Regions from separate parts of the Mesorhizobium sp. ES1-3 genome, predicted to be linked through region 2. Evidence: riboswitches for the same ligand, from Rfam matches in the RefSeq annotation. Region 2 holds a riboswitch; the other holds the start of a gene.
The links. A riboswitch is a leader RNA that binds a small molecule or an ion and turns the genes downstream of it on or off. The one in region 2 is predicted to bind thiamine pyrophosphate.

Region 1: it holds a riboswitch for thiamine pyrophosphate, as region 2 does, so the genes downstream of both, thiB (thiamine ABC transporter substrate binding subunit) here and LB536_RS13400 (YkoF family thiamine/hydroxymethylpyrimidine-binding protein) in region 2, are expected to answer to the same signal.

Annotation. Positions count from the first base shown of each region.
Region 1 is NZ_JAIUGW010000005.1:144,962-159,364, forward strand. It holds gene LB536_RS09980 (helicase-related protein) at 1-1,988, shown strand, start outside; gene LB536_RS09985 (RNA-binding S4 domain-containing protein) at 1,999-2,385, shown strand; gene fdxA (ferredoxin FdxA) at 2,621-2,959, shown strand; gene LB536_RS09995 (CarD family transcriptional regulator) at 3,329-3,910, shown strand; gene LB536_RS10000 (amino acid ABC transporter ATP-binding protein) at 3,992-4,762, opposite strand; gene LB536_RS10005 (amino acid ABC transporter permease) at 4,759-5,439, opposite strand; gene LB536_RS10010 (amino acid ABC transporter substrate-binding protein) at 5,575-6,348, opposite strand; gene LB536_RS10015 (RNA polymerase factor sigma-32) at 6,667-7,530, shown strand; gene LB536_RS10020 (M48 family metalloprotease) at 7,547-9,016, opposite strand; gene thiQ (thiamine ABC transporter ATP-binding protein) at 9,254-10,030, opposite strand; gene thiP (thiamine/thiamine pyrophosphate ABC transporter permease) at 10,023-11,642, opposite strand; gene thiB (thiamine ABC transporter substrate binding subunit) at 11,766-12,764, opposite strand; TPP riboswitch at 12,808-12,922, opposite strand; gene LB536_RS10040 (thiamine diphosphokinase) at 13,010-13,654, shown strand; gene LB536_RS10045 (ABC-F family ATP-binding cassette domain-containing protein) at 13,656-14,403, shown strand, end outside.
Region 2 is NZ_JAIUGW010000008.1:29,985-44,387, reverse strand. It holds gene LB536_RS13415 (glycosyltransferase family 39 protein) at 115-1,683, shown strand; gene msrA (peptide-methionine (S)-S-oxide reductase MsrA) at 1,860-2,378, shown strand; gene LB536_RS13405 (hypothetical protein) at 2,557-2,865, opposite strand; TPP riboswitch at 3,151-3,264, shown strand; gene LB536_RS13400 (YkoF family thiamine/hydroxymethylpyrimidine-binding protein) at 3,255-3,863, shown strand; gene LB536_RS13395 (ABC transporter permease) at 3,970-4,710, shown strand; gene LB536_RS13390 (ABC transporter ATP-binding protein) at 4,707-5,474, shown strand; gene LB536_RS13385 (ABC transporter substrate-binding protein) at 5,467-6,483, shown strand; gene LB536_RS13380 (methyltransferase family protein) at 6,686-7,366, shown strand; gene LB536_RS13375 (DUF3309 family protein) at 7,747-7,911, shown strand; gene LB536_RS13370 (GntR family transcriptional regulator) at 8,277-9,002, shown strand; gene LB536_RS13365 (ADP-ribosylglycohydrolase family protein) at 9,027-10,055, shown strand; gene LB536_RS13360 (PfkB family carbohydrate kinase) at 10,055-11,032, shown strand; gene LB536_RS13355 (ABC transporter substrate-binding protein) at 11,072-12,133, shown strand; gene LB536_RS13350 (ABC transporter permease) at 12,198-13,061, shown strand; gene LB536_RS13345 (ABC transporter permease) at 13,061-13,849, shown strand; gene LB536_RS13340 (ABC transporter ATP-binding protein) at 13,849-14,403, shown strand, end outside.

The DNA of each region.
Region 1 (14,403 bases), on a different contig from region 2:
CCGTCCTCATGCGGCGCCTTAGAGAAAATACCATGCCCGAAGCCGAAATCAGTCCTACCGGAACCGTCCTTGTCGAAGGCCATCATGTCGGCGAGTTGCAAGGGTTCCGCTTCACCGCCGACCAGACCGCCGGCGGCGAAGACGCCAAGGCCGTGCGCACGGCCGCGCAAAAGGCGCTGGCAGCCGAATTCGAGGCCCGTGCGGAGCGCTTCGGCGCCTGCGCCAATGGCGACCTCGCGCTCGGCTCGGACGGCACCCTGCGCTGGATCGGCGCACCGATCGGCACGCTGGTTTCGGGCGAGGACGCGCTGAAGCCGCGGCTGGTGCTGCTGGCCGACGAACAACTCACCGGCCCGGCCCGCGACAAGGTCGCCGCGCGCGCCGAGCGTTTCGTCAATTTCCAGATCGAATCCCTGCTCAAGCCGCTGGTCGACTTGAAGAATGCGGAGCAGATTTCCGGTATCGGCCGCGGCATCGCCTTCCAGCTCGTGGAGAATTTCGGCCTCATCAATCGCCGCGACATCGCCGAGGAGATGAAGTCGCTCGACCAGGAAGGTCGGGCGGCACTTCGCCGGCTCGGCGTGCGCTTCGGTGCCTATCACGTCTTCGTGCCGGCGCTGATCAAGCCGGCACCCGCCGGACTGGTGACCTTGCTTTGGGCGCTGAAGAACGACGGCAAGGACAAGCCGGGCTTCGGCGACGTCGTCCATGCGCTGGCGTCGGGACGCACCTCTGTTGTCATCGATCCGGCCTTCGACAAGGCGTTCTACAAGCTTGCCGGCTACCGCAATCTCGGCCGCCGCGCCGTGCGCATCGATATTCTCGAGCGGCTGGCCGACCTGATCCGCCCGGCGACCAACTGGAAGCCCGGCCTCGGCCAGCGGCCGGACGGCGCCTATGACGGCCAGTCCTTCATGGTGACGCCGCCGATGATGTCGATCCTCGGCGCCACCGCCGACGACATGGAAGAGATCCTCAAGGGTCTCGGTTATCGCGCCGAGCCGAAACCGGTGGCGGAAGTCAAGGCACGGCTGGAAGCGCAGGACACTGCCGCGCGGGAAGCCGCCGCTGCCAAGCAGGCAGCCGAAGAGGTAGCCCGCGCGGAACAGGCCAAGGCGGCGGAAGAGGCGGCAGTGGAAGCCGCAGTAACGGAAGCCGGCGCTGTAGATGCGGCCGCGGAGGCAACGGTCGAGGGTTCGGCAACGGCAGCCGCCGAGGCCGCCATCGAAGCCCCAGCCGAGGTCATCGCGGAAACGGCAGCAGAGCCTGTCGCACAAGAGCAGTCGGAAGCCACGACTGAGGTTGCGGATGAAGAGGCGCCTTTAGCCGAAGCCGCTGTTGAACCCGCCGAGCCGGCCCCGGTTGAACCGCAGGCCGAACCTGAAGCTGCCGAGGTCGACGCCACGCCCACGGAGGAAGCCGCAGCGGCGGAGCCGATCGTCGAAGCCTCCGCGCCGACGGATGCCGCCGAACCGGCTGCAGTGGCGGAAGCCACCAGCGAACCTGCGCCGGAAGCCGAAGCGCCAAAACCGATCCTGTTGTGGCGCCAAGGTCGCTTTGACCAGCGCCCGCGCCATCGCGATGGCCGCAACAACCGCCCGCAAGCCGGACAGGCGCGCGGCCGAAGCAACGCGCCTGCCGATGCCGGCGACGGACCGGCAACAGGCACGCCCGCGGACCGTCCCGCTCATGAAGGGCGCCGCGACGGCGCCGGCAAACCGCGCTTCGACCGCTCGAAGTTCAAGCCGAGGCCGCAAGGCGAAGGCGCCGAGCGCCGCGACGGCCGCCCGCAAGGCGATCGTCCCGACCGCCGCGAAGGTCGGCCTGACTGGAAGGGCGGCAGCCCGGAAGGCAAGGGTGCCGATCGTGGCAAGGGGGGCGGAAAGCCCGCCTTCCAGCCCAAGCCGCGCGAGGAGCGTCCGGTGCGCTTCGATCCGGATTCACCCTTCGCCAAGCTCGCCGCTTTGCGCGACCAATTAAAGAAGTAGGCTCGCGTCGATGGTTGCGGAAGGCCGCCAGCGCATCGACAAATGGCTGTTCTTCACGCGCGCGGTGAAATCGCGCTCACTGGCGGCCAAACTGGTAGTCGCCGGTCGCGTGCGCATCAATCGCGACAAAGCAGCGCAGGCTTCCGATCTGGTCAAGCCAGGCGACGTGCTGACCATCACGCTCGACCGGCGTATCTTCGTCTGGAAGGTGCTCGGCGCTGGTGTGCGGCGCGGCCCTGCCGAGGAAGCTCGCACTCTTTATGAAGACATGTCGCCGCCGCCCGCAGCCAAGGCCGACGCACTTCCCGATGCTATCCCGGCGCTGCGCGAGGCAGGCAGCGGCCGCCCGACCAAGAAAGAGCGCCGCCAGACCGACCGATTGCTCGACGAAGATTGAGCCTTGCCGACCAGACGCGGGGGTGTGTTTTCCCAGGGCAAACGACAAACAAAAAGCAGAACCGGGACCGGCAAACGGGACGGCCTGTGGGCATGTCGGGCCCTCGCGGCACCGCCCACCTGGAATTCCATTCCCAAACCCTGGCGCCACTGGGAATAGCCACCCTTGCAAGCGGCCGACAAAGGCGTTACCTCACAAAAAAGCCAACAAAAACGGGACATCCCGGAGCCGACCGATGACCTATGTCGTGACCGACAACTGCATCAAATGCAAATATATGGACTGCATCGAGGTCTGTCCGGTCGACTGTTTCTACGAAGGCGAGAACATGCTCGTCATCCATCCCGACGAGTGCATCGACTGCGGCGTCTGCGAGCCGGAATGCCCGGCCGACGCGATCAAGCCCGACACCGAGTCCGGCCTCGACAAATGGCTGCAGATCAACACCGAATATGCCGAGAAATGGCCCAACATCACCGCCAAGAAGGAGCCGCCGGCCGACGCCAAGACCTTCGACGGCGAGACCGGCAAGTTCGAGAAATACTTCTCCGCCGAGCCCGGCGAAGGCGATTGACAACACCGCTGTAAAGGCTTGTATGACGCAGCGTAACAGGCACGTCGGATTAACCGCCTTGACAGGCGGCGATCGGTTGTGGCCTTCGCTTACGCAGCAAAACCTTGATTCTTCCGACTTTTTGTGTTACATCAGCGAAACATGCCGGTGACACAACGTCGATTTATGGCGCAGACGCCCCAAATCACTGAAAGGTGAAAATCCCATTCCGGACCAGAGCGATCTGGGCCAGGCGGTCGCAGTTCGTGCGGTTTGCCGGTCCCGGCCTTTCCGGTGGGTTCATCTGTTGTGCGGCTAATGATCGGTGACACCGATCACGTGAGTTCAGCCGGCACCGCCGCCGGCACACAACAAGGAGTTCAGGGCGTAATGGCAACGATAACCCCGCAGAAGAAGTCCACAGCCGCGCGTCACGGTTTCAAGACCGGCGAGTACATCGTCTATCCGGCGCATGGCGTCGGCCAGATCGTCTCGATCGACGAGCAGGAAGTGGCCGGTCACAAGCTGGAACTGTTCGTCATCGACTTCCAGAAGGACAAGATGCGCCTGAAGGTGCCGGTCGCCAAGGCGACCTCGATCGGCATGCGCAAGCTGTCGGAGGAGGATTATGTCGAGCGTGCGCTGAAGGTCGTGCAGGGTCGCGCCCGCGTCAAGCGCACCATGTGGTCGCGTCGTGCCCAGGAATATGATGCCAAGATCAATTCGGGCGACCTGATCTCGATCTCGGAAGTCGTGCGCGACCTCTACCGCGCCGACAACCAGCCGGAGCAGTCCTATTCCGAACGCCAGCTCTACGAGGCGGCGCTCGACCGCATGGCTCGCGAGATCGCGGCCGTAAACCGCATGTCGGAAACCGAAGCCGTGCGCCTGATCGAGGTCAACCTCAACAAGGGCCCCAAGCGTGGCGCCAAGGCCGACAACGAGGAAGCCGAGCAGGAAGAAGCTGCCTGAGCTTTTCGCCTTCGAGTTGAGTTAACGAAACCCGGCCTCGCGCCGGGTTTTTTGTCTTTGGGATTGCTGCGGATACCGCGCTTATGCGCCACCGCCCTTCTCCGCCGCCTCCTGCTTCAGCGTGGCGATGAACCGCTTGGTCCGTTCGCGCTCCGGATTGCCGAACAGCGTGGCGGACGGTCCCTGCTCGACCACGACGCCGGCGTCGAGGAACACCGCTTCCTGGGCGATCTTGGAGGCGAGGCGCAAATCATGCGTCGCAATCACCATGGTCGTGCCTTCGCTGGCGAGTTGGCCAAGCACGTCGACAACTTCCTGCGCCAGTTCGGGGTCGAGCGCCGAGGTCGGCTCGTCGCACAGCAGCACTTTCGGCGACGGGGCGAGAGCCCGCGCGATCGCCACGCGCTGCTGCTGGCCACCTGACAGCGTCGCCGGCCAGGCGTCGGCCTTGTGCGCCATGCCGACCTTCTCCAGCAGCGCGGCCGCCCGCTCATGTGCCTGCTGGGGCGACCATTTGAGCACCGTAACCAAGCCTTCCATGACATTCTCGATGGCGGAGCGATGCGGAAACAGCTGAAAATTCTGGAACACCATGCCGGTCTGCAGGCGCAGGCGCCTTATGTCCGCCGCCGGCACCTTGCCACCCGGGCGGAACTCGAGCGTCTCGTCGCCGATCCGCACCGTGCCCGAGGTCGGGATCTCCAAGAGGTTGATGCAGCGCAGCAGCGTGCTTTTTCCCCCGCCCGAAGGACCGACCAGCGCGGTGACGCTGCCCTCGGCGATGGCGACCGTCACCCCCTTCAGCACAAGATTGTCGCCAAAGCGTTTTTCGATGTTGGCGAGGCCGATCATGAGCGTGCCTCCAGGAAGCCGCCATAGCGGTTGAGCCGCTCCTCCAGCCGCGTCTGCAAGGCCGACAGCACCGAACTCATCGCCAGATAGAGGATCGCCGCCTCGACATAGAGGATGAGTGGCTCATAGGTGGTGGCGACAATGCGCTGCGCCGCCTGGAACATCTCCGGCACGGTGATGGCGGCGGCCAGCGACGTGTCCTTGACCAGCGAGATGAAGGTGTTGGAGAGCGGCGGCACCGCCACCCGGCCGGCTTGCGGCAGGATGGTGCGCCGCATCGCCTGGCTCCAGGTCATGCCGATCGAATAGGCGGCCTCCCACTGGCCTTTCGGCACCGAGCCGATCGCCGCGCGGATGATTTCCGACGTGTAGGCGCCGATGTTGAGCGTGAAGCCGATCAGCGCCGCGGTAAAGGCATCGAGCAGGATGCCGACCGACGGCAGGCCATAGAAGATCAGGAACAGCTGCACTAGGAGAGGCGTGCCGCGGAAGATCCAGACATAGAAGCGCACGAGCGCCACAAGCGGCTTCGGCCCGAACAGCCGGCCGAGCGCCGCGCCCAGCCCCACCGTCAGGCCGAGCACGAAGGAAAGCAGCGTCAGCGGCACGGTGAAGATCAACGCTGCCCACAGCAGCGAGGGCAGCGACTCCAGCATCAGTTGCAGCCAGTGCGGCACGAAATACCTCCGGAATGGACGGGCAGCGTCATCGAAGCGCGAATGCGTCAGCCATATCACGACAAAAGCGGCGAGCCGTCAAAGACGGCTCGCCGCTGGATGGGCTGCAGGGCGGCTACCCGCCCCGCTTTATGATTACTTCGAGACGTCCTGGCCGAAATAGGTGTCGGCGATCTTCTGGTAGGTGCCGTCGGCCTTGATGTCGGCAAGGGCCTTGTTGATGGCCGCGACCAGCTCCGGATCGCCCTTGCGCACGATGACGCCGGAGTAATCGGCATTCTCTTCCTGGGCGGCGATCTTCACATTGGCGTCGGGCTTGTGCTTCTTGAAGTCGAGGAACGACAGGCTGTCATTGATGGTGGCGTCGGCGCGGCCGGTCAAAAGCAGCTGGATCGACTGGTCGAAGCCATCCGTGCCGACCAGTTCGGCGCCATTCGATTCGGCCAGCTTGCCGAAATTGGAGGTCAGCGACTGCGCCGCCTTCTTGCCCTTGAGATCTGCGAAGGTCTTGATGTCGGTGTTGTCGCCGCGCACGATCAGCACCGCCTTGGAGGCGATGTAGGGATCGGAGAAAGCGTACTTGGCCTTGCGGGCATCGGTGATGCCGACTTCGTTGATGACGGCATCATATCGCTTGACGTCGAGGCCGGCGATCAGGCCGTCCCACTTGCCCTCGAGGAACTCCGCCTTGACGCCGAGCTTTTCGGCGATCGCCTTGGCGATTTCGACGTCGAAGCCGACGAGCGCTCCGGATGCATCATGATAGGTGAAGGGAGCGTAAGTGCCTTCCGTGCCGACCTTGATGACGCCAGCCTGCTTGATCTGGTCGAGATTGGCGCCGGCATGGCCCGATGTGACCGCCAGGGCCTGCAGCGTTCCGGCGATAATGAGCGACTTGAGCCATTTCATTTTTCTGTGATCCCGTCCTTGGCCTGATGTCAGGCATGTTGTGAGGGCTGGAAAATGACAGATGCGGATCGAAAAAATAAGGAACGAAATTTCAAAAAGGCTCAGTTCTGAAAATCAAATACTCCAAAAGAAATTTCTTTGCAGCATCGGAAGTCCGGGCAGCCGTGCCGAAATTGCCCGGACGTCATCGCTCGCTTGCCTGCTCCAGCGGAACCTTTCCCGCGCATGGCAGTTTTGGCTGTTCTAGGGCACGACGCCGTCATTTCAAGCCGGTTCTTGCCAGTTTGTCATTCGCACGCCTGAGCCAAGGAGCGCCTTATGATGGAAGACACGGCAGGTCGGGTCATGGTCCGCGCGGCAATGAGGGCGCCTTACCTTGAGCGCGACGAGGAGCATCGGCTTGCACTGCTCTGGAAACAGGACAACGATCAGAATGCGTTGCACAGCATCACCGTTGCCCATATGCGGCTGGTCATTTCCATGGCCTCGAAATTCCGTCACTACGGCCTGCCTCTCGGCGACCTGATCCAGGAAGGCCATGTCGGTCTGCTCGAGGCCGCCGCTCGCTTCGAGCCCGAGCGCGAGGTGCGGTTTTCGACCTACGCGACGTGGTGGATTCGCGCTTCGATGCAGGACTACATCCTGCGCAACTGGTCGATCGTGCGCGGCGGCACCAGTTCGGCGCAAAAGGCCCTGTTTTTCAATCTGAGGCGGTTGCGCGCCCGTCTCGCGAACGGCGCCGAACCACTCTCCAACACAACCCTCTACCGCGAGGTGTCGGTTGCGCTCGGCGTTTCCGAAGCTGATGTGGCGTTGATGGATTCGCGCCTGTCGGCGCCCGATTCCTCGCTCAACGTGCCGCTTGCCGACGATGCGGGTGCGACCGAGCGGATGGACTTCCTGGTCTCGGACGATCCCTTGCCCGACGAGATTGTCGGCGACAAGATCGATATCGCGCGCCGCGCGCTCTGGCTGAAGGAGGCGCTTCAAGCGCTCAACGCCCGCGAACTCCGCATCATCGAGGAACGCCGGCTTACCGACGAGGGCGCCACGCTCGAGGCACTCGGCGAGACGCTCGGCATTTCCAAGGAACGCGTCCGCCAGATCGAAGCCCGCGCCCTGGAAAAGCTCAAGGTCGCGCTGGTGAAGCAGAACCCGGAATTCATGGCGACTGCCGCCTGATCTCGCGCAACGGCGCTTACTTGTCGGTGACGATCTTGACCTTGTCGCCGGCCGAAACCGCGGCCCCCGGCGACAGCGCGTTGAGCACGCGGAACAGGTCGAGCTTGCGGTCGACGCCCACCATCTGCGCGGCAAGCGAACCCATGGTCTGTCCTGGCTGCACCGTAAGCACACGGATATGCAGTGGCTTCAGGGCCGCTTTTTCGGCGGGACTGAGGATGTGGAAAGAGCCACTGACCGAGCGCGCCACCGTTTCCAGCGACGCGCTGGCCGAGGGGGCCGCGGTCAGCAGTCGGTAGACCTGGCCGCCGGCACGGATCACCGCGATGTCGAACTGCCAGCCTTCGGCGCCGGCATGCGCGGTCGCGGCCTCATTGCCGTTGATGGTTTCCTGCTTGACGGTGCTGTCGTCGAGGCCGGCCACCCAGCCGCTTCTGATATAGTCGGTCAAGGCGCGGTTCTTGTCGATCGAAACGCCGTCGAAGCGGATCGCTATGTCGCCCGGACCCGTTGCCGTCACCGCTGCCGCCGAATTGTCGATGATGAAACCGTCCGGCACCGTGAACGACACGCCGAGACCCGGATGCAGGAAGGTTTCGCCGCGCACATAGCCCTCTTCCGGCGTGTCGCCATAAAGCAGGCCGTCTATGCCGGCGAGGAAGGAATCGCGATCGCGCGTGCCGAAACCGGGCGCGCCGAATTGGCGGGCGTGGCGCTGTGCCAGATCGATGCGTTGCGGCGTGCTGGGATGCGTGGCCAGGAAGTCGAGGCTGGCGTCCGTGGCACCGCTGATCGAACGGAAATCGGTGTAGGCCGACATCGACTGCAGGAAGCGGCCGGCGGCATAGGGATCGTAGCCGGCTTCGCCGATCGACTTGATGCCAATGGCGTCAGCCTCCAGTTCCTGGTTGCGCGAGAACTGCGCCAGCCTGAGCTTGCCGCGGATCAGTGCTGCCTTGGCGGTCGGGCTGTCGCCGAGCACATCGGAAACGACCTTGGTCGCAAGGCCTTCCTCGGCCTCCAGCTGCTGGCGTTGCAGGCCGTGATTGGCGGTGACGTGTCCCATTTCATGCGCGATGACGGCGGCGAGCTCGGACGAATCATTGGCCAGCGCCAACAGGCCGCGCGTGATGTAGAGATAGCCGCCCGGCAGCGCGAAAGCGTTGACGTTGGGCGAATTGAGGATGGTGATGCGATAGGTCTGGGTCGGGTTAGCCGACACCACGGTCAGATTGCCGACCACCTTGGCGACCATGCGCTCGAGCTTGGGATCGGCATACTCGCCACCATAGGTCGCCAGGATACGCGGATGCTGCGCCTTGGCGAGTTCGGCAAGCTTGTTGTTGGCGGCGACATTGTCCACCGTGATCGGCTTGTCGGATGGCTGGAAGCCGGATTCCTGGACTTCCGGAGGCGTAAACATCTGGCAGCTTGCCAGCGCCACGGCAAAGCCGGCGAGCGCGAGAAAGCGCGCCAGCGGATTCATTCGTAGCCTGTCAGCGCCGATCGCCAGAATGGCTTCCTTTCAGGTCCTTGCGCATGGCCAACGGACCGTGTCATGCGCAAAACAAACTGCTACAGCGTCGGTCGCGCGCTCGGGGCGGGCAGCAGATGCTGTAGGCAAATCACGGCCTGTGCCGGACCGGTATCGAGCGGACCTAGCCACACTACTCCAGTCATGGCAAGCAAGCGCCACATCGCCTCAAGCCGGTTTGAGCGTAAATTATGTCCGCTTCCGGGCAATATCTCGTGATAACTCATCCCCGGCACCGGCACCGATGTAGCGCCGGAACGCCTCCGGACCAGTCCCTGCAAAGAAATCGTCCGAGGTGCCTGTGGCGGCGACGGCGCCATTGTCCAGAAACACCACCTTCTGGCCGATCCGGCGGGCATCCTGCGGCTGGTGCGTGACGAACAGCACCGTCATGCCACGCTCGGCATGGAGGCTGGCAACCAGGTCGAGCATGTCGTCGCGCAAGGCGGGTCCGAGCGAGGCGAAGGGTTCGTCGAGCAGCAGCACCGGGCGGTCACGCACCAGCACGCGAGCCAGAGCGACGCGCTGGCGCTCACCGCCCGAAAGTTCACGCGGCAGCCGCTTCTCCTTGCCGGCAAGGCCGGTGCGCCCAAGCGCCTCCGCGATATCGGCGTGGTCGGCATCGGTCAGTCGCAACGATGGCGAACGGCCGAGCCCGACATTCTGCTCGACGGAAAGATGCGCGAAAAGGTTGTTCTCCTGGAACACCATCGACACCGGGCGTATGGCCGGCGGCTCGCTGCCGACATCGACCCCGCCGATCAGCACGCGACCGGATCTCGGCGTCTCGAACCCGGCCACCAGATTGAGCAGCGTTGACTTTCCCGAACCGCTCGGCCCCATGATGGCGGTGATTTGCGCAGCCGTGAACTCGACATCGAAGGCGAACAATGCCTCGCCATAACTGAACGAGACCTTGTCCAGCCGCACCGTAACCCCCTTGCCGTCAGCAGCCCTGTCAAACATCGCGGGCCATCCCCTTTCCCAGCCGGTCCGCTGCCAGCACCAGTGCCAGGCAGACAAGGCCGAGTAGCAGTGCCAGGCCGGCGGCGTCCTGCGTGCGGTAGCTACCCATGCGAGCCAGGAGAAGGTAGGGCAAGGTCTGCACGGAATCACTGCCGAACAGGGCGATGACGCCGAGATCGCCAAGCGACAGCGCCATGGCGAACGCAAAGGCGGTGGCGAGCGGCCGCCGCAGCGACGGCCAGTCGACCAGCCGCAGTCTTGCCCAGCCGGAAATGCCGAGCTGCGCGCAGAGCCGTTCGTGACGCTCGCTTGCCGCGTCATAGGCGGGACGGATGGCGCGCAACGCGAAAGGCATCGCCATGACGGCGTTGACGGTGACGACCATGAGCGGGGCGATGGCAAAGACATCGCCGACATGGCGCAACAGAAGGAACCAGCCGGCGCCGATGACGATCGGCGGCACGACCAGCACAAAGCCGGCGCCGGTATCGGTGGCATGTTCGAGCAGTGTCCTTGGGCCGGAGCGGCGGTTCAGCGCCAGCGCCCGGCGCGCCATGGTCAGGGCCAGCGAAAGCATCACCGAAAGCAGCGCCGACAGGAAAGCGAGCACGGCACTGGTCAGTGTCGCCTGCCGGACAGTGGCCTCGCCGGCCAGCCGGCCGAGATCGGCGCCCAATCCGGCCGCCACGGTCGCCGCCATCGGCCCGGCAACGAAGAGCGAAGCCAACACGATGAGGATAGCGTTCAGCGAGGCCTCGGTCCTGTTGACCGAGAGATAGCGGCGCGGCGCGACCGGCAGGTTGGTGTCGCCGACGACATTGGCGCCGAGCCGGGTCAGCGCCAGCACCACGATGAAGGTCAAGCCGATCTGCAGCAATGTCAGCGCGACAGCCCGCGCGGGATCGAAATCGAAGCGCAATGCCTGATAGATGCCGACCTCCAGCGTCGTCGCGGCCGGCCCGCCGCCAAGCGTCAGCACGATGGTGAAGGATGTGATGCAGAGCATGAAGACAAGTCCGGCGACGCCGGGCAAGGCGGCGCGCAGCGTCGGCCATTCGATCAGCCGGAATGCCGGCCGCGCTCCCATCCCGAGCTGGCTCGCCAGCCGCCACTGGTCTGAGGGAATGGTCTGCAGCGCCTCGAGGAGCAGGCGGGTGGCCAGCGGCAGGTTGAAGAAGACATGGGCAACGAGAATGCCGGACAGGCCATAGATGCCCGGCCAGTCCCGGCCGCCAACCCAGTTGAACAGACCGGCGAAATAGCCGGCGCCGCCGTAGAGCGCCAGGATGCCGAGCGCCGCGACGATCGCCGGCAGAGCCAGCGGCACGGCGAAGAGCCGCAGGATGAAGGCGCGGCCGGGGAAACGTGGATGCCGCGACAGCGCCCGCGCCACGAACAGGGCGGGCCCGACCGAGAGCAGCGTCGACAGGGCCGCCTGCCAGAGCGTGAAGCGCACGACACGGAAGAGGTAAGGATCGAAGGCGGCCCAGGCGCCGGAAAAATCGTGGGCGCCTTCGATGATAAGGCCGGCAAAAGCGCCGCCGATCAGCAGTGTGGTTGCCGCGAGCGCGGTGATGCCGGCGGTGATGCGGGGATCAGATGCGCGTTGCACTGAGAACCAACGATCGACTTGGGAAACATTGTGTTCCTTGGCGCCCCCCTCGTGGGGGAGATGTCCGGCAGGACAGAGGGGGGCGCCGTAGAGCGGTCATCTCACGAGATTAGCCCACAAAACCTACTTGCTCATCACCGCCAGCCATTCGTCCACCCAGGCCTTGCGGTTGGCCGCGACTTCCTCGGGGCTGAACAGCAGGGTCTTGGTCGGCTTGACCAGTTTGTCGAAGGCGGGGTTGAGCGGCTTGTCGGTCTTGCCGGCCGGGAACATCCAATTGGTCTCCGGGATGGCGTCCTGGAATTTCGGCCCGGTCATGAAAGCCATGAACTTGGCCGCCAGCGGGTTCTTGGCCCCCGTGGTGGTGATGCCGGCAACCTCGATCTGCAGGTACTCGCCCTCTTCGAAGGATGCCGCCTGGTAGCGCTCGGTGTTCTCGGCGACCATGTGGTAGGCCGGCGAGGTGGTGTAGGACAGCACCATCGGCGCCTCGCCCTTGGTGAACAGGCCGTAGGCCTCGCTCCAGCCCGGCGTGACGGTCAGCACCTTGGCCTTGAGCTTGGCCCAGGCTTCCGGCGCCTTGTCGCCATAGACCGACTTCACCCACAACAGCAGACCGAGACCGGGCGTCGAGGTGCGCGGGTCCTCGATGACGATCTTGTCATTGGCACTGCCCTCGACCAGGTCCTTCAGGCTTTTCGGCGGCGTCTTGAGCTTCTCGGTGTCGTAGACGACGGCGAAATAGCCATAATCGAAGGGGACGAAAGTATCGTCGCTCCAGCCGCCCGGCACATTGACATCGCTCACCGTGCCATGCGGTGCGAACAGGCCCGACGCCTTGGCATCGGCGGTGAGATTGGTGTCGAGGCCGAGCACGATGTCGGCCTTGGTCGCTGCGCCTTCGAGCTTGACACGGTTGAGCAGCGCCACGCCGTCGGCGACCGAGACGAATTCGACATCGCAGCCACATTCGGCCTCGAATTCCTTCTTTACCACCGGGCCTGGACCCCAGTCGGCGGTGAAGCTCTCATAGGTATAAACGGTAAGCTTGTCCTTGGCCAAAGCCGGCCCGGACAGGGTCACTACCACGGCTGCGACGAGAGAATTTAAAAGCGTGCGCATCGGCGCCTCCTTCGTTTGCGTTGAAAGGAATTGAGGCGTCGGATTGTCCGAAACGTCTAATCCCTCCGCCGGTACAAACCGGATCAGGTTCAGCGGGTTGGCGAGACTACCTCTCAGCCGGCCCGCGAAAGTCGCGTCCGGCACCCCGTTAGAGCGTTTCGACACATAGGCCCGGCCGATGGGACACGCAAGTGGGAGTTTGCCGCCTTCCGTTTCCCGTGCCGGGCTGGTAAGGGCGACAGGATATGAGCACATTCACCATCCTGCTTGGCGGCGATCTCATCCGCACGCCCCGGCTCGACCGCCAGGTCAAAGGCTCGCGCGTCATCGCCGCCGACGCCGGCATCGGCCATGCGCGGATGCTGGGCCTTGTCCCGGAACTGTGGGTCGGCGATTTCGATTCCGTGCCGGCCGATCTGCCGGAAGGTCTCGCCGCCGTGCCCCGGCAAACCTTCCCGGCGGAAAAGGACAAGACCGACGGCGAACTGGCGATCGCGGCAGCGCTCGAGCGCGGGGCGACTCGTCTTGTGCTGGCGGGCGCCTTCGGCGGCAAGCGCGCCGATCACGCCTTCCTGCATCTGGCGCTTGGCCTGCGGCTGGCCGAGGCCGGAACAGCTGTGCTTCTGACCAGCGGCGCCCAGGAAGCTGTCCCCTTGCTGCTCGGCAGGGCCGGCTTCGATTATGCCGACGGCACGCTGTTTTCGATACTCGGCTTTTCCGAACTCTCCGGCCTGACCGTAACCGGCGCCAAATGGCCGCTCGACAAGGTCGAGGTGGCTTTCGGTTCGTCGCTGACCATTTCCAACGAGGTCAAGGGCCGCCTCGACATCGCGCTCGGCCATGGCCGCGCACTGCTGCTCGCCCATCCCTATCCATTGCCCGAAAGCTGACATGGCCCCGCCTCTTCTCAATCTCGACGGGATAAGACTGACCTTCGGCGGCACGCCGCTGCTCGACGGCGCCGCCTTGACCGCTTCGGCCGGCGACAAGATCGCGCTGGTCGGCCGCAACGGGTCCGGCAAGTCGACGCTGCTCAAGATCGCCGCCGGCCTGATCGAACCGCAGGATGGCGAGGTGTTCCGCCAGCCTTCTGCGACAGTACGCTATCTGCCGCAAATGCCCGACATGGACGGCTTCGCCAATGTGCGCGCCTATGTCGAGGCCGGACTAGGGCCGGCCGACGATCCCTATCGCGCCAGCTATCTGATGGAGCATCTCGGCCTGTCGGGCGAGGAGCGGCCGGGCGACCTGTCCGGCGGCGAGGCCAGGCGCGCCGCGCTTGCTCGTGTCATGGCGCCCGAGCCCGACATTCTGCTTCTTGATGAACCGACCAACCATCTCGATTTGTCTGTCATCGAATGGCTGGAAGAAGAGCTCGTCCGGACTTCCTCGGCGCTCATCGTGATCTCGCACGACCGCCGCTTCCTCGAACGCGTGTCGCGCGCCACTGTCTGGCTCGACCGTGGCCAGACCCGCAGGCTGGACAAGGGCTTTGGCCATTTCGAGGAATGGCGCGACCTGGTTCTGGAAGAGGAAGAGCGCGAACAGCACAAGCTCGGCCGCCAGATCGTGCGCGAGGAGCATTGGTTGCGCTATGGCGTGACGGCGCGGCGCAAGCGGAACATGCGACGCCTCGGCG
Region 2 (14,403 bases):
AGAGGACGTAGTTCCTGCTCAATCTTGGCCTTGCAATGACCTGCAAGTATACTTTTTGGTAAGCTTTGATGTTGGGACTGTTCGGCAAACCAGGCGATGTGGTCTAAGCGCCGCATGGCGGGAATCGACGACTCCATCGATCGTTGGGTGCCGGCAGGGCTGCCTGCCGTGGAACTGGATTCGTCGTCGGTCTGGTCCGCCCTGCTTCGGCACCCCTGGTATCTGCTGGCGCTTTTGTGCCTGATGCAGATCCTGTTCTGGACGGTGGTGCCAGCACTCATCGATCCCGCGCCGCCCGGCGATGTCGTGGAAGGTTTCATGTGGGGCCGCGAGTGGGTGCTTTTGACCTACAAGCATCCGCAGCTCCCCGGCTGGCTGCTCGAGACCAGCCATCTTCTGACCGGATCGTTCCGCTGGCCGCAATATCTGCTCGCCCAACTGACGATCTCGGCCACCTTCGTCCTGGTCTATCTGCTGGCCCGCGACATACTCGGACAACGCCGCGCGCTGGCTGCCGTGCTTTTGATGCCATCGATCTATTTCTTCGGCTGGCCAACCCCGCAATTCAATCACGACTATGCGCAGATGCCGTTCTGGGCCGCGATCTGCTGGCTGTTGTGGCGCGCCGGCCGCGGCGGTGGGCCAGGCTGGTGGCTGGCGCTCGGACTGGTGTCGGGCATCGGGCTCTACGCCAAGTTCTCCACCGGCCTGCTGCTTGCCTTCGGCGGCCTCTGGCTGCTCTACGAGCCGCGCGCGCGGAGCCGGCTGGCGACACCCTGGCCATGGCTTGGCCTGGCCGTTTTTCTCGCGGTCGCCGCGCCGCTGGCCGTCGCACTCTACCGCATGGATTTCCTGCCGCTAACCTATTTCGCCGACCGCGACGCCTGGGTGAGCGAACACCGTGCGCGCCTCTACTATGTCGGTGTCCAACTGGCCGGGTTCTGCGGCTTCCTCCTAGTGCTGGCGATATCAGGGCTGCTGCGGCGCACGCCTGCTCCGCAAGAGCCCGTCGAGCGCGGTACGCTGGTCTATCTCACGTGGATGGGGCTTGGCCCGGCGACGCTGATCATGGTCGCCTCATTGTTCACCGGCGCCGGCGAAGCCTGGGGCGCGCCGATGTACAATCTTGTCGGCGTGGTGGTGCTCGCCTTCCTCGGCCACCGGCTCAGTGCCCTTGAGATGCGAAGGCTGGCGGTCTGCGCGTTCATCTGCATCGTCACCATGTCGGGCGCCTATGCGGCCATCCGCTGGACGAACTGCAATGTGCGCGGACGCATGGACGCCGTCTGCTGGCCGGCGCAGTCTGTCTCGGACGAGGCAGAGGCAATCTGGCACGCGGCGGCGCCTGGCCGGCTCGACATCGTCGGTGGCGACACCAATCTCGCCATGCTGGCGGGCCTCAATGCCTATGACAAGCCGTCGATCTTCACCGACCTCGATATGCGGTTCGCACCCTGGATCTCGAGGCAGCGGTTGCGCGACCATGGCATGCTGATGGTTTGGCGGGGTCCTGGCGTGCCGTCATGGCTGCGGGCATGGTTGGGCAATATCCCGGTCAAGACCGTTCTTTTTAACTGGTCGCGCGCGGCGCCGCCGGTGGCGATCAGTTTTGCCGCCATTCCGCCTGGTCAGCGGTATCTGCCGGTTGCCGCCAGCAGCCGGACCCGGCATCCGCGCATCTGAGCGGCGTCATGCAACCCATTCCCTTTGATGCGTCTTTCACGGGTGCAACCGAATGGCCGCTCTGGACGAAGCAGGCGACAATGCCCATCTACGGGAATATCCGAATTTGTTGTCGCGCAATTCCCGATTGAAAGCCGCTACAGTTTCCCCGGGATTGCCTTTTGAGGAGACCTTACATGGCGACTTCGAGCGAACGTGCAGTGCTTGCCGGTGGCTGCTTCTGGGGTATGCAGGATCTGATCCGGCGCTTCCCGGGCGTCCTCGCCACGCGTGTCGGCTACAGCGGCGGCGACGTGCCTAATGCCACCTATCGCAATCATGGCACGCATGCCGAAGCCATCGAGATCACGTTCGATCCGGCGAAAATCAGCTTCCGCCAGCTTCTGGAATTCTTCTTCCAGATCCACGATCCGACGACGCGCAACCGCCAGGGCAACGATGTCGGCATGAGCTATCGCTCGGCAATCTACTACACCAGCGAGGAGCAGAAGCGCGTGGCGGAGGACACCATCGCCGATGTCGATGCCTCCGGCCTGTGGCCCGGCAAGGTCGTCACCGAACTCGCGCCGGCCGGCGCGTTCTGGGAGGCCGAGGCGGAGCACCAGGATTATCTGGAGAAATATCCCAATGGCTACACCTGCCATTTCGTCAGGCCAGGCTGGAAGCTGCCGGTCCGCGAAAAGGCAGTTTCATGAGTTTCTTGGCAGTTGGCAGGTATAAGCGCCCGCCGATTGCCGCAAGACCATATCAATCGCGGCTGTCCGGTGGTTGACAGTTCGAATCGGCGCGAGCCGCCGGCCGGTCGTGACGGATACTAAAACCAATGCGCATGGAAAGCGCGGAACTTGCGTCCGCGCTTTCCATGCCGCGAGACTACTTACCGCAGTTCTTGTCGTTCACGGTCGGCGCAGTCGCGTTGCCATTGGCATCCGTCTGCGCGCCCTGCGGATTGGTCGGGCAATTCTGATCCGCGTTGGAATTCATGTCTCCTGGCATGGTGGTTATGCTGTTGGTTGCGCCCGGGTCGATTGTATTGGGCGAAGCCGGGGTACTTGGGTCTACGGTGACCGACTTGCCGCTGCCGCCCGACCCATCCGCGCCGGCCGCGCTATTGCTTTGCGCCATGGCGGATGTTGCAAGGGCAATGGTGAAGGCCGAAGCCGCGAGGATTTTCGTGAGCATGGCTTGTCTCCATTCTGTGAATTCGTCGCGGGAGCGGTTCACAGGCTTCACGGAAGCAACTGACCGCTCTATCTTTTTGTTTTGACGCATTCCGGCAGGAAAACCGCTTCGCACTTTTCCTGCGATTGCGTCTGGCGACTGGTGGGACAACCTCTCGGCCTCGCGAAGGTTCCAGACAGATTTCCGGGCCGGCGGGCACCCGATTGCCTCTGCGCTGGCGCAATGCTTTTGTCGCAGCTTGCTGAAAAAATAGCTTTCCCAACCGATCGAATGGTGCTTTAACGCCGCCATCCACAGGGGTGCTCCGTACGGTCGGGGCTGAGACGGGGGCGGCAAGCCCACAGACCCTAGAAGCTGATCTGGGTAATACCAGCGGAGCGAGGCGGGCGATGTTTTCAGGCGCACAGGTTTCCCTATATCCCATGGCCGACGATTTTGTCGGCGTCATCCTGGGCGCGCTCGGCGCGCTCGATCCGTATCGCGACAGGCTCAGGATCGAGACCGACGATATCTCGACCCTGCTGGTCGGCCCCCCCGAGGTGTTGTTCCCGGCGCTGCGCGACCTTTTCGTGGCTGCGTCCGGCAGCGGCAAGCATTGCGTGCTGTCGGCCACCATTTCGCGTGGCTGCCCAGGTGAGCCGGACGATCCGATCTGCCGCTCCGACACGTTCGGCGGACCTGCCGGGCCACTCGGCCCGCGCAAGCAAGCCGCCATTGCCGCCGTGCGCGGTGCGCCCGCCACCGGCCAGCCAGCGGCGGCGCAGTTCTCGCTGTATGTGATGGGCACGGACGACCACATGGACGAGATTTATGGCTGCATCGATTTCCTGAAGCAGTCCGGCGTCTACGATCGCTCCAAGAATTTCTGCACCAAGTTGCGCGGCGATGCCGGAGCGATCTTCTCGGCGCTCGATGAAGCCTTCTGCCGCTTCGGGCCAGGCGCAGGTCACGTAACCCTCGACGTCACGGTTTCGGCCAACAGTCCCGCTGCCGTCTGAACCGCTCGCGCCGACGCGCGAGCGCCGTCAAGGTCATTCTCTCGTGGTTTCATCGTCATTCAACCCGCGTCACCTCGCGGGCTCCTTCGCCCAGGCAGCGCCGGCCGTGATATCGATCGGTCTGGTGTTCGTGGCGTGGGAACTCTACGCAAACCATTCCGGCATCAAGCCGACGGTTCTGCCGCCGCCCTCGCGCGTCTTCGAACAGGCGGTGCTCAATCGTGACGCGCTGCTCGACAACGCCGTTCCCACCATCCGCGCCACGCTGATCGGTTTTGCCTGTTCGCTCAGTACCGCCTTCGCGCTATCGATGCTGGTCGACTTCTTCCAGCCTTTGCGGCGCGCGCTGTTTCCCGTGTTCATCGTCAGCCAGACCTTGCCGCTGGTCGCCATCGCGCCATTGGTGGTGCTGTGGTTCGGTTTCGGGCTGATGTCCAAGATCATGCTGGTGGCGCTGGTCACCTTCTTCCCGATGCTGGTGGCCCTGGTGCAGGGCTACGAGGCTACCGAGGTCGAGATCGGGCAGATGCTGCGCGCCATGGGAGCAGGGCGCTGGCGGGTCTTCATGCTGGCACGGTTGCCTTCGGCGCTGCCTTATTTCTTCGCTGGCCTCAGGATTTCCATCACCTACGCCGTCGTCGGCGCCATCTTCGCCGAATATGCGGGCGCGGCCAAGGGGCTGGGCATCTACATGCTCAACGCCAAGAACAATTTCCGTCCCGACCTGGTGCTCGCCGCCGTTGGCGTCAGCGCAGCGCTCACCCTCGTCCTGTTCGGGCTGACGGTGCTGCTGCAGCGTCTTGCCATGCCCTGGGAACGAACCGCTGGAAAAGGCCCGCAAGCATGAGCCGGCTCGAATTGCGGCACATGCGCAAGGCCTTTGGCGGGCTCGAAGTGCTCGCCGACATTTCGCTGCGCGTGGATGCCGGCGAATTCGTCTCCATCCTTGGGCCCTCGGGTGCCGGCAAGTCGACGCTGTTCCAGCTTCTGACCGGTGCCGAGCATGGCGAGGGTGGGATGTTCTTCGACGGCGCGCCGCTCGACGATCATGGCAGGCATTTCGCCTTCATGCCGCAGCGCGACGCGCTGATGCCGTGGCGGCGCATCCTCGACAACACGACCCTCGGGCTCGAGGTGCAAGGCGTCAGCCGCAAGGCGGCGCGGACGCGGGTCGCGCCGCTGTTTGCCGAGTTCGGGCTTGCCGGCTTCGAGCGGCATTTCCCGGCGCAGCTTTCGGGCGGCATGCGCCAGCGCGCGGCGCTGCTGCGTACCGTGGTGCAGGAACGCGACATGTTGCTGCTCGACGAGCCGTTCGGCGCGCTCGATGCACTGACCCGCGCGGCCATGCAGCGCTGGCTCGAACAGATGTGGCGGCATCATCGCTGGACGGCGTTGCTGATCACCCATGATGTACGCGAAGCCGTGTTCCTATCCGACCGCATCTATGTGCTGTCCGCGCGGCCGGCCCGTGTCGTGCGCGAGATCAAGGTGCCACTGCCGCGCCCGCGCGATCCAACCTGCGCTGCCACACGGCAGGCCGGGGCACTCGAGGCCGAGATCCTCGATATTTTGCTCAACCTCCAGCCATCCAAAGGACATGATCATGACTGACTTGACGCGCAGGCAAGCTCTGCTGCTCACACTTGCCGGCAGCGTACCGCTGATCATCGGATCGAGCCGCTCCTTCGCGGCGACGCGGAAGGTGACCGTCGCCCTCGACTGGACGGTCAACACCAACCACATCGGGCTGTTCGTCGCGCGCGACAAGGGGTTTTATCGCGAGGCCGGTCTGGAGGTCGATATTGTGCCTTACAGCGACACCAGCGCCGGCACGCTTGTTGCCAACCGCGTCGCCGATTTCGGCATCAACGGCACCATTAGCCTGTTCACCCAGAAGACCGCCGGCGCCGACTTGAAGGCCGTCTATGCCGTCGTGCAGTCCGAAACAGGTCGGCTGGTGTTCAATGCGGCGCGCAGCGCGATCAAAAGCCCGAAGGATCTGGATGGCCTGACCTATGGCGGCTTTGGCAGTGCCTGGGAGAACGCGCTGATTTCGACCATCATCCGACATGATGGCGGCAAGGGCGATTTCGAGACGGTGACGCTCGGCACTTCCGCCTACGAGGCGCTGGCCAACGGTTCGGTCGACTTCACGCTCGAAGTATCGACCTGGGAGGGCGTCGAAGCCGAACTCAAAGGCGTCAAGCAGCGCAGCTTCGTCTACGCCGACTATGGCGTCCCCGACGAGCACACGACGCTCATCTCTTCGAGCGAAGCGTATCTCAAGGCAAACCCAGAACTGGCGTCGTCCTTCATCCAGGCAACGCGGCGCGGCTATCAGTTCGCGGTCGATCATCCAGAGGAAGCCGCCACGCTGCTGATCGCGGCCAACAAGGACGCCCTGACCAATCCGGCGTTGATCCATGCCTCGTTGAAGACACTGATCGAGGGGCACTATCTGCGCGGACAAGACGGTGCCATCGGCATCATGAATCCGGCCAAGATGGAAGCGATCGGCTCCTATCTCTTCGCCGCCGGCATCCTGCACGACGCCGATGGCAAGATTGTCGCGCAACGTCCGGATTTCGCGGGATATTTCAGCAACGGGTGCCTCAGATAGGCACCGACGCGGAAACCGCGAAAAAGGTCGTATCGTCCGACGCTGGACGCGAGGATGTGGCTAGGTCGCAGCCCAACAAACCGCAGGTACGGCCTTCACCTTCGATCCGGTTTGATGCCGATCCGATCGTCTCGGTTAACGGCCCGGCAATGGTTGCGTGCGAAGGTCGCCCCGAGGGGTCATCGGGATGCTTGCCTTGCTCATGTCAAAAAGTGACACACTTTCGCGTGCGGCCGACAACAGGCTTTTGTCCGCGGCGCGCAAGCACGAGATTCTGCTCGACCTGCGCGAAGGCTTCTTTCGCGCCTGTGCGCTGCTGTGCGCGGGGCTGTTCGTCTATCGCGGCGTCTATCAGCTTGTCGAGGATCCGACTCGGCTCAATGCCGCGCTGGTGGCGATTTCCGAGATACTCACCTTCACCTGGCTGCTTCTGTCGCGGCGTCCGGTGACGCGTGATTGGAATCCGCTTACGGTCATCGTTTCGGTGACGGCCAGTTTTGGCGTTGCGTTGATCAGCCTCCAACCAGGCATCGCACTCGTCCCCCTTTACGTCGCCGCGCCGTTACAGGTCATCGCACTGTTGTTCGTTATCTGGGGCAAGATCTCGCTGGGGCGCTCTTTTGCGATCCTGCCCGCCAATCGCGGTGTGATGACGGGCGGTGCCTATCGGCTGGTGCGGCATCCGATCTATGCCGGCTACCTCGCCGGCCATGTGCTCTACCTCCTGTCGGCCTTTTCCTTCCACAATCTCGCGGTCTATGCGGTGATCACCTATCTCCAGCTTTACCGCATCTTGCGCGAGGAGGCGCTGTTGGCCGCCGTGCCGGAGTATCGCGCCTACATGGAACGCGTGCGCTACAGGTTGTGCTACCGGGTCTTCTGAGAGCAAGATCGCCAAGGCACTGCCGCCAATCCAATTTTTCTGGGATAGGCCAACGGATCGCACTGACGCGGTTTGAGGTTGGTCAACGGGAATCCGGACAGGATTGCATTCAGACAATAGCGAGATTCCGCAAATTTCACGCCGCTGAGGCTGAAGCAGGCCGCGGAACCAGCCGTGGGGCTTTGACCGCACTCTCCTGGCCTCCGGCCGGTTGGAAAGCCGGCCGTCCAGGCGGCTTTCCGAGTTGCGGCCCGAGCGTTCCGTAGCCGCGATGGTCCGGCGGAACACCAACCTCCCTAAAACGTTCATACCTTTGCAACATCCGAAATGGCGCGATGTTGAACCCGCGCGAGAGCGCGCATTCAGGAGCAGGGAAGGCCATGGGTCTTGGAACGATACTTATCATTATTCTAATCCTCGCGCTGCTAGGCGGCTTCAGCGGTCTCGGCGGCGGCCCGTTCTATGGAACCGGTTATTATGGTGGTGGCGGTCTCGGACTTGTGTTGCTCATCGTCATCATCCTTGTGGTTCTGGGACGCATTTAGCAGTTCGATCACGGCGGCAATCGCAATCGCGTGACCACGCTCACGTCGCCGGGCACCGAATTGTGATGCAAGCAAGCCGCCTTGTGATCCGGCATTCCGCGGGACTCGCGTATGGTGATTGCGGTCCACACCCCCCGTGGAAACAAGAGGAGAGGGTCCCACCCCTTCATTCTCCTCCAAGGCCCGCCCCGGTGTCCCCGGAGCGGGCTTTCTTTTTAGCAAAGCGATTGCCTCGAAGTGCCGGGTCGCCGCCGGGCGGACGCGGGGCGACTTGCGGTGAAGCGTCCGTGGGCGCCGATCGTTGACAGAGTTCACATAGCAAGATATTGAACAGGATTATACAGGTTCACTGAACAGGTACGTATATGAAGCGGCGCGCGGTTCAACTGTCTCCCGGCACGGGCAAGCCCGAGCAGATCGCGACCGTTCTCGAGCACGAGATACGCTCCGGCGTTCTTGGTTTCGGTGACAGGCTGCAGAGCGAGAACGAGCTCGTCCAGCGCTTCTCCGTCAGCCGGAATACCGTCCGCAAGGGTCTCGAGGAGCTCTCCAGTCGCGGGCTGATCACCACCAAGGGCGGTATCGGCTCCTTCGTCACTTTTGATGGCAAGCCGGTCGATGACGCCATCGGCTGGTCGCGAGCGCTGGCCAATGCGGGCGCCAATGCCGAAACCCGGACGCTGCGGCTGGAGGTCATCGAGGACGCCGAACTGGCGACCTTGCTGGACGTCGAAAGCCCGTTCTTCATCGCCGTCGACCGGGTGCGCACCAATGCCAGTGACGGTCACGCCATCTCCATCGAACGCAGCCGCCTGCCGCTGTCGCCCGAACTGGAGGACGTGCCGCTGCGTGGCCTGCGCGAGGGGTCGCTGCACCAGACGCTGCGCGGGGCGGGGCTGGTACCGGACCATGGCGAGGAGTGGGTCGACATCGAGAAGCTGAATGCCGATGACGCCGCCATCCTCGGCTGTCCGCAAGGCACGCCGTTCTTGCGCGGCCGCCGGCTGACGCGTGCGGCCGACGAGAGGCCGATCGAATATGTCACCAGCCTGCTCAACCCCGCGCATTTCGCGCTGCATATGAGATTCTGAGCGATGTCGGACAACGAGTTTGAGATGAATCGCGCAATGGGTGCGCTTGTCGGCGGCGCGCTGGGCGACGCACTCGGCATGCCGACGCAGCTTCTGTCGCCGGTCCGTATTGCCGAACTCTACGGCCATGTCGAGGATTTCGTGACGCCTTTCGCCGACCATCCGGTGTCGAAGGGGCTGCTGGCCGGCAGCATCACCGACGATACCGAACAGGCATTGCTGCTTGGCCGCATCCTCATTGAATCCGGCGATCGCTTCGACCATGCGCGTTGGGTCAACGCGCTGCTCGACTGGGAGCGTGAGGTCAAGGCGCGCGGCAGCTACGATCTCCTGGGGCCATCGACCAAGCGCGCCATTGATGCCATCAACAATGGCGTGCCGGCGGAAGAGGCGGGGCGTAGCGGCGACACCAATGGCGCGGCCATGCGTATCGCGCCGGTCGGCATCATGATGTCGCTGGAGCCGCTCGATGCGTTCGTCGCCAAGGTGGCCGAGACCTGCCGGGCGACGCATAACACGTCGATCGCGATTGCGTCGGCCGCCGCCGTCGCGGCCGCTGTCAGCCGCGGCATCGCCGGTGGCGACTGGCGCGCGGCCTCCGACAGCGCGGTCGCGGCGGCGCGGCGAGCCGCGACGCTAGGCCATTGGGTGACCGGTGGCGACATAGCCGCGCGCATCGCCTGGGCGCAGGATCTGGTGCGCGGCAAGGTGAAGAGGGACGCGACCCGGTTGATTGTCGATCTGGTTGGCACCGGCGTCGCCAGCCAGGAATCGGTACCGGCTGCCTTCGCCGTGCTGCAAGTCGCCGACGGCGATCCATGGCAGGCGGCAATCATCAGCGCCAATCTTGGCGGCGACACCGACACGATCGGCGCCATCGCGGCCGGTATGGCCGGCGCCTGCACCGGCTTTTCGTATCTGCCGCAGGATCGGATCGCCGATCTCAAGGGCATCGACATGGCGCAGGTTCGGGCGCTGGCCACCGATCTTGTCGCGGCGCGGATGTCGAACGGTCGCGTCGGCAACGCCGGTTCCGGCAAGGATGCGGCATGATGAGCGGGCGTCTCGTCCATATCGGCAGCGCGGTGGTCGACTATGTCTACCGCATCGACGCCTTGCCGGCGCCCGGCAGCGAGAAGACGGCGTCGAGCTATGCGCAGGTCGCCGGCGGCGGCTTCAACATGATGGCCGCAGCGGCCCGCACCGGTATGAAGGTGGTGTTTGGCGGCCAGCTCGGCAGCGGTCCGAATGGCGACTTCCTGCGTGCTGCCTTCGCCGCCGAAGGCATCGAGACGCTGACGCCGCCGTCGCCTCTGATGGACAGCGGCAATTGCGTTGCCATGATATCGAGCGACGCCGAACGCACCTTCGTCTCGTGGCCAGGCGCCGAGAGCGCTCTCAGCCCCGACCTGATGGCGCCGGTGGCGATCGGGTCTGACGACTGGGTGTTCACGTCAGGCTACACGCTGAGCTATCCTGGGAGCCGCGATGCGCTGACCGGATGGATCGAGGCGTTGCCGGCAGCTGTTCCCTTCGTCTTCGATCCGACGCCGGTTATTGCGGACATCCCACGTGCCATTCTCGATCGTGTGCTTGCCCGCACGACCTGGCTGAGCTGCAACACGACGGAGGCGGCCGAGATTGCCGGCACCGGCGACGCCGAGGCTCTCGCCTCGCGGCTTCTGACGGATCATTGCGCGAAGGCCGATGGCGTGGTCATCCGAGCTGGCGCAGGCGGATGCCTCGTCCGGCTGGCCGACGGCACTGCACGGACCATAGCCGGCTTCAAGGTGGCGGCCGTCGATACCAATGGCGCCGGCGATACGCATATCGGCGCCTTCGTCAGCGCGTTGGCGCGCGGCGTGCCTCCCTTCGATGCCGCGGCCTATGCCAACGCGGCGGCGGCCATTTCGGTGACACGCCACGGCGGCTCATCGGCACCGACCGACGCGGAAATCCAGACTTTCCTGAGCCAAGCCGCCGCGACCGGCGGGCCAGGCCGGACACAGAAGGCCCATCAAACAGCCTGACAAGCCCGAGAAGCGGGCAAACACAGAGAGGAACGAACCATGCGCATGCCCGACTTGACTGCACTCTTGACGGCGACCGCCGTCTTCACCTCCGCACTCGCCTTCGCCGCCAAGGCCGACGAAGTGCATGTGCTCAACTGGAAGGGCTACGGCGCCGACGAGCCGTGGGCCATCGCCGCTTTCGAGAAGGCTACCGGCAACAAGGTCGTCAACGACTTCTTCAATTCCGAACAGGAAATGCTGACCAAGATCCGGACCAATCCCGGGCTCTACGACGTGGTCATGATCAACGCCGCCTTCAACGATCAGGCGATGGCGGAAAAGCTGATCCAGCCGATCGATACCTCCAAGCTGCCGAACTATGCCGATATCAGCAAGGACAAGGCAAGTTCGCCGATGCTTGACCATGACGGCAAGGTCTATGGCGTGCCGTGGGTGTGGGGGTTGACAGCGCTTGCCATCAACGAAAAATCCTTCGACAAGCCGCCGACCTCGATCGCCGAAATGTGGAATCCAGCGCATAAGGGTCGCGTCGTCATCCGCGACGACGCCGTCGAGGCGGTTCAGTTCGGCGCCATCGCTACGGGCCAGAACATCAACGACATCAAGAACATGGATGCGGTGAAGACCAAGCTCACCTCACTGATGCCGCAGATCAAGACCTTCTGGAGCTCGGAGAACGACTGGAACCAGATGGTTGCCTCCAACCAGATCGACATCGGCACCTATTGGAGCGGTTCGGCCGACCGCGCCAAGACGCATTTCAAGCTGCCGGTCTCGCTGGTCATCCCGCAGGAGGGCGCCGTTGCCTGGCTCGACGCCTTCTCCATTCCCGTCGGCTCCAAGAACGTTGCCGGTGCGGAGGCTTTCATCAACTACATGATCGACCCGAAATTCTACGTCGAATGGGTGACCAAGGTCGGCGCGCCGGTGTCAGCCAACACCAAGGCGGTGGACGCGCTTCCCGAGGATGCCTTCAACCGCAAGGTCATGGGCGATCCCGAGGTTGCCAAGCGCATCCAGTTCCAGGCGCCGATCACCGACGCGCAACGCAAGGCTTATCTGGCGCTCTGGCAGCAGCTCAAGGTCGACGTGAAGTAACGAGCTTCGGGACCAGCCGGCGGTTCGCGCCGGCTGGTTCTTCAATCCTGGGGAGGTGGGTATCATGGCAGGTGCGGTCGCGTCGCGCAGCGGGCTGAGATCGGCGCTGCCGCTGCTGGCGCCGGCCTATCTTTGGCTGACGGTGGCGATCTTCCTGCCGCTCTCGGCCATGGTCTTCTTCTCCTTCATGACCGACCTGCCGCTGACGGGAAAGCCATGGGCCTTCACGCTTGGCAATTATGCGGCCTTCTTTTCGCAAAGCCTCTATCTGACGCTGCCGCTCGCTTCGCTCCGGCTAGGCCTGGAGGTGACGCTCTGGTGCGTGGTCATCGGCTATCCTGCTGCCTATGTGCTGGCCAAGGTGCTGAAGGGCCGCAGCCGCGAGGCGATCTTCCTGCTGGTCATCCTGCCGTTCTGGTCGAACGGGCTGGTACGCATCTTCTCCTGGGCGATGGTGCTGCGTGAAGGCGGCATTCTCGACACCGCGCTCAACGCGGTGCTGCCGTTCAAGATCAACATTGACCTGATGTATTCCTATCCGGCCGTCATCATCGGGCTGGTGCACTCCTACGTGCCCTACATGGTGCTGACCTGCTATCTAACGCTGCAGGCCATCGACGACTCGCTGATCGAGGCCGGGCGCTCGCTCGGCGCTTCTCGGCTGCAGGTGCTGAAGCGGGTGATCATTCCGCTGTCGCTGCCAGGGCTGGTGGCGGGCGCGGCGCTCATCTTCGTGCCGGTGGTCGGCTCGTTCATGGAGCCGCGCATTCTCGGCGGCCGCACCGGCACCTTCTACGGGACGATCATCGAGGACCAGTTCGTCGCCGTATTCAACTGGCCGCTCGGCGCGGCACTGTCCTTCATCCTGCTCGCCGTCGTGCTGGTCATCCTGGGGGTCGCTTCGCCCGTGCTGCGGAGGGCGGCATGATGGCGACGACACGCATCCTGGAATGGCTGGGTCGCCTCTATGTCGGGCTGCTGCTCGCCTTCCTCTATTTGCCAATCATCATCATGGCGCTGATGTCGTTCAATGTTTCGCCCTTCTACCAATTGCCATTCGAATGGACGACCGAGTGGTACGCCTCGCTGTGGCAGAACGACCAGCTGATCGCGGCGACCTGGAACAGCATCGAGATCGCGGTTATCACCACTGTTATTTCGACCGTGCTCGGCTCGGCGGCGTCGCTGGCGCTCTTTCGTTACGAGTTTCGCGGCAAGAAATTCCTGCAGGCGCTGCTGTTTCCGCCGATCGCCATTCCGTGGCTGATCACCGGCACGGCGATGCTGATCTTCTTCTTCGGCGTCGGCATCGGGCGCGGCCTGTTCGCCATCCTGCTCGGCCATGTCGCGCTGGCGTTGCCCTATGTCATCGTCGTCGTCTCGGCCCGGCTGCAGACTTTTGCACCTGAACTGGAAGAGGCGGCTCGTTCGCTCGGCGCCAACCAGTGGCAGATGACCAATCGCGTGACGCTGCCCTGGATCATGCCTGGCGTCATTGCCGGCGGGCTGTTCGCCTTTGCCGTGTCGTTCGATCAGTTCGTCGTCTCCTATTTCCTGGCGACGCCGGGCCAGACGACGTTGCCGGTCGAAATCTACGCCGCGATCCGCAAGGGTTTCACGCCCGAGATCAATGCGGTCTCGACCATCATCATCGTCGTGTCGATGGCGCTGATGCTGCTGACGGCGCGGTTCTTCAAATTCGGCGGAGAGAAATAATGGCCGGAGTGCAGGTATCGAACGTCTCGCGCAGCTTTGGCGCGCACAAGGCGCTGGACGATGTCTCCATCGATTTCGCCGATGGCGGCTTCTATGCGCTGCTTGGGCCGTCGGGCAGCGGCAAGACCACGCTGTTGCGGCAAATCGCCGGCTTCGACTTTCCCGACAGTGGCCGCATTGCCATCGGCGGCGAGAGTGTCGAGCGGGTGCCAGTGGAGAAGCGGCGCATCGGCATGGTGTTCCAGAACTATGCGCTGTTTCCCAATATGAGCGTCGCTGACAATGTCGCCTTCGGCCTGTCGGTGCGCGGCGAGGGCAAGGCGGTGATCGCCACGGAGGTGCAGAGTGCGCTCGACCTCGTGCAGTTGGGCAAGCTCGGCGGGCGGCGTCCGCACCAGCTCTCCGGCGGCCAGCGCCAGCGCGTGGCACTCGCCCGCGCCATCGTCACCAAGCCGCGCGTGCTTTTGTTGGATGAGCCGCTCGGCGCGCTCGACAAGGCGCTGCGCGTCGACATGCAGATCGAATTGAAGCGCATCCAGCGCGAGATCGGCATC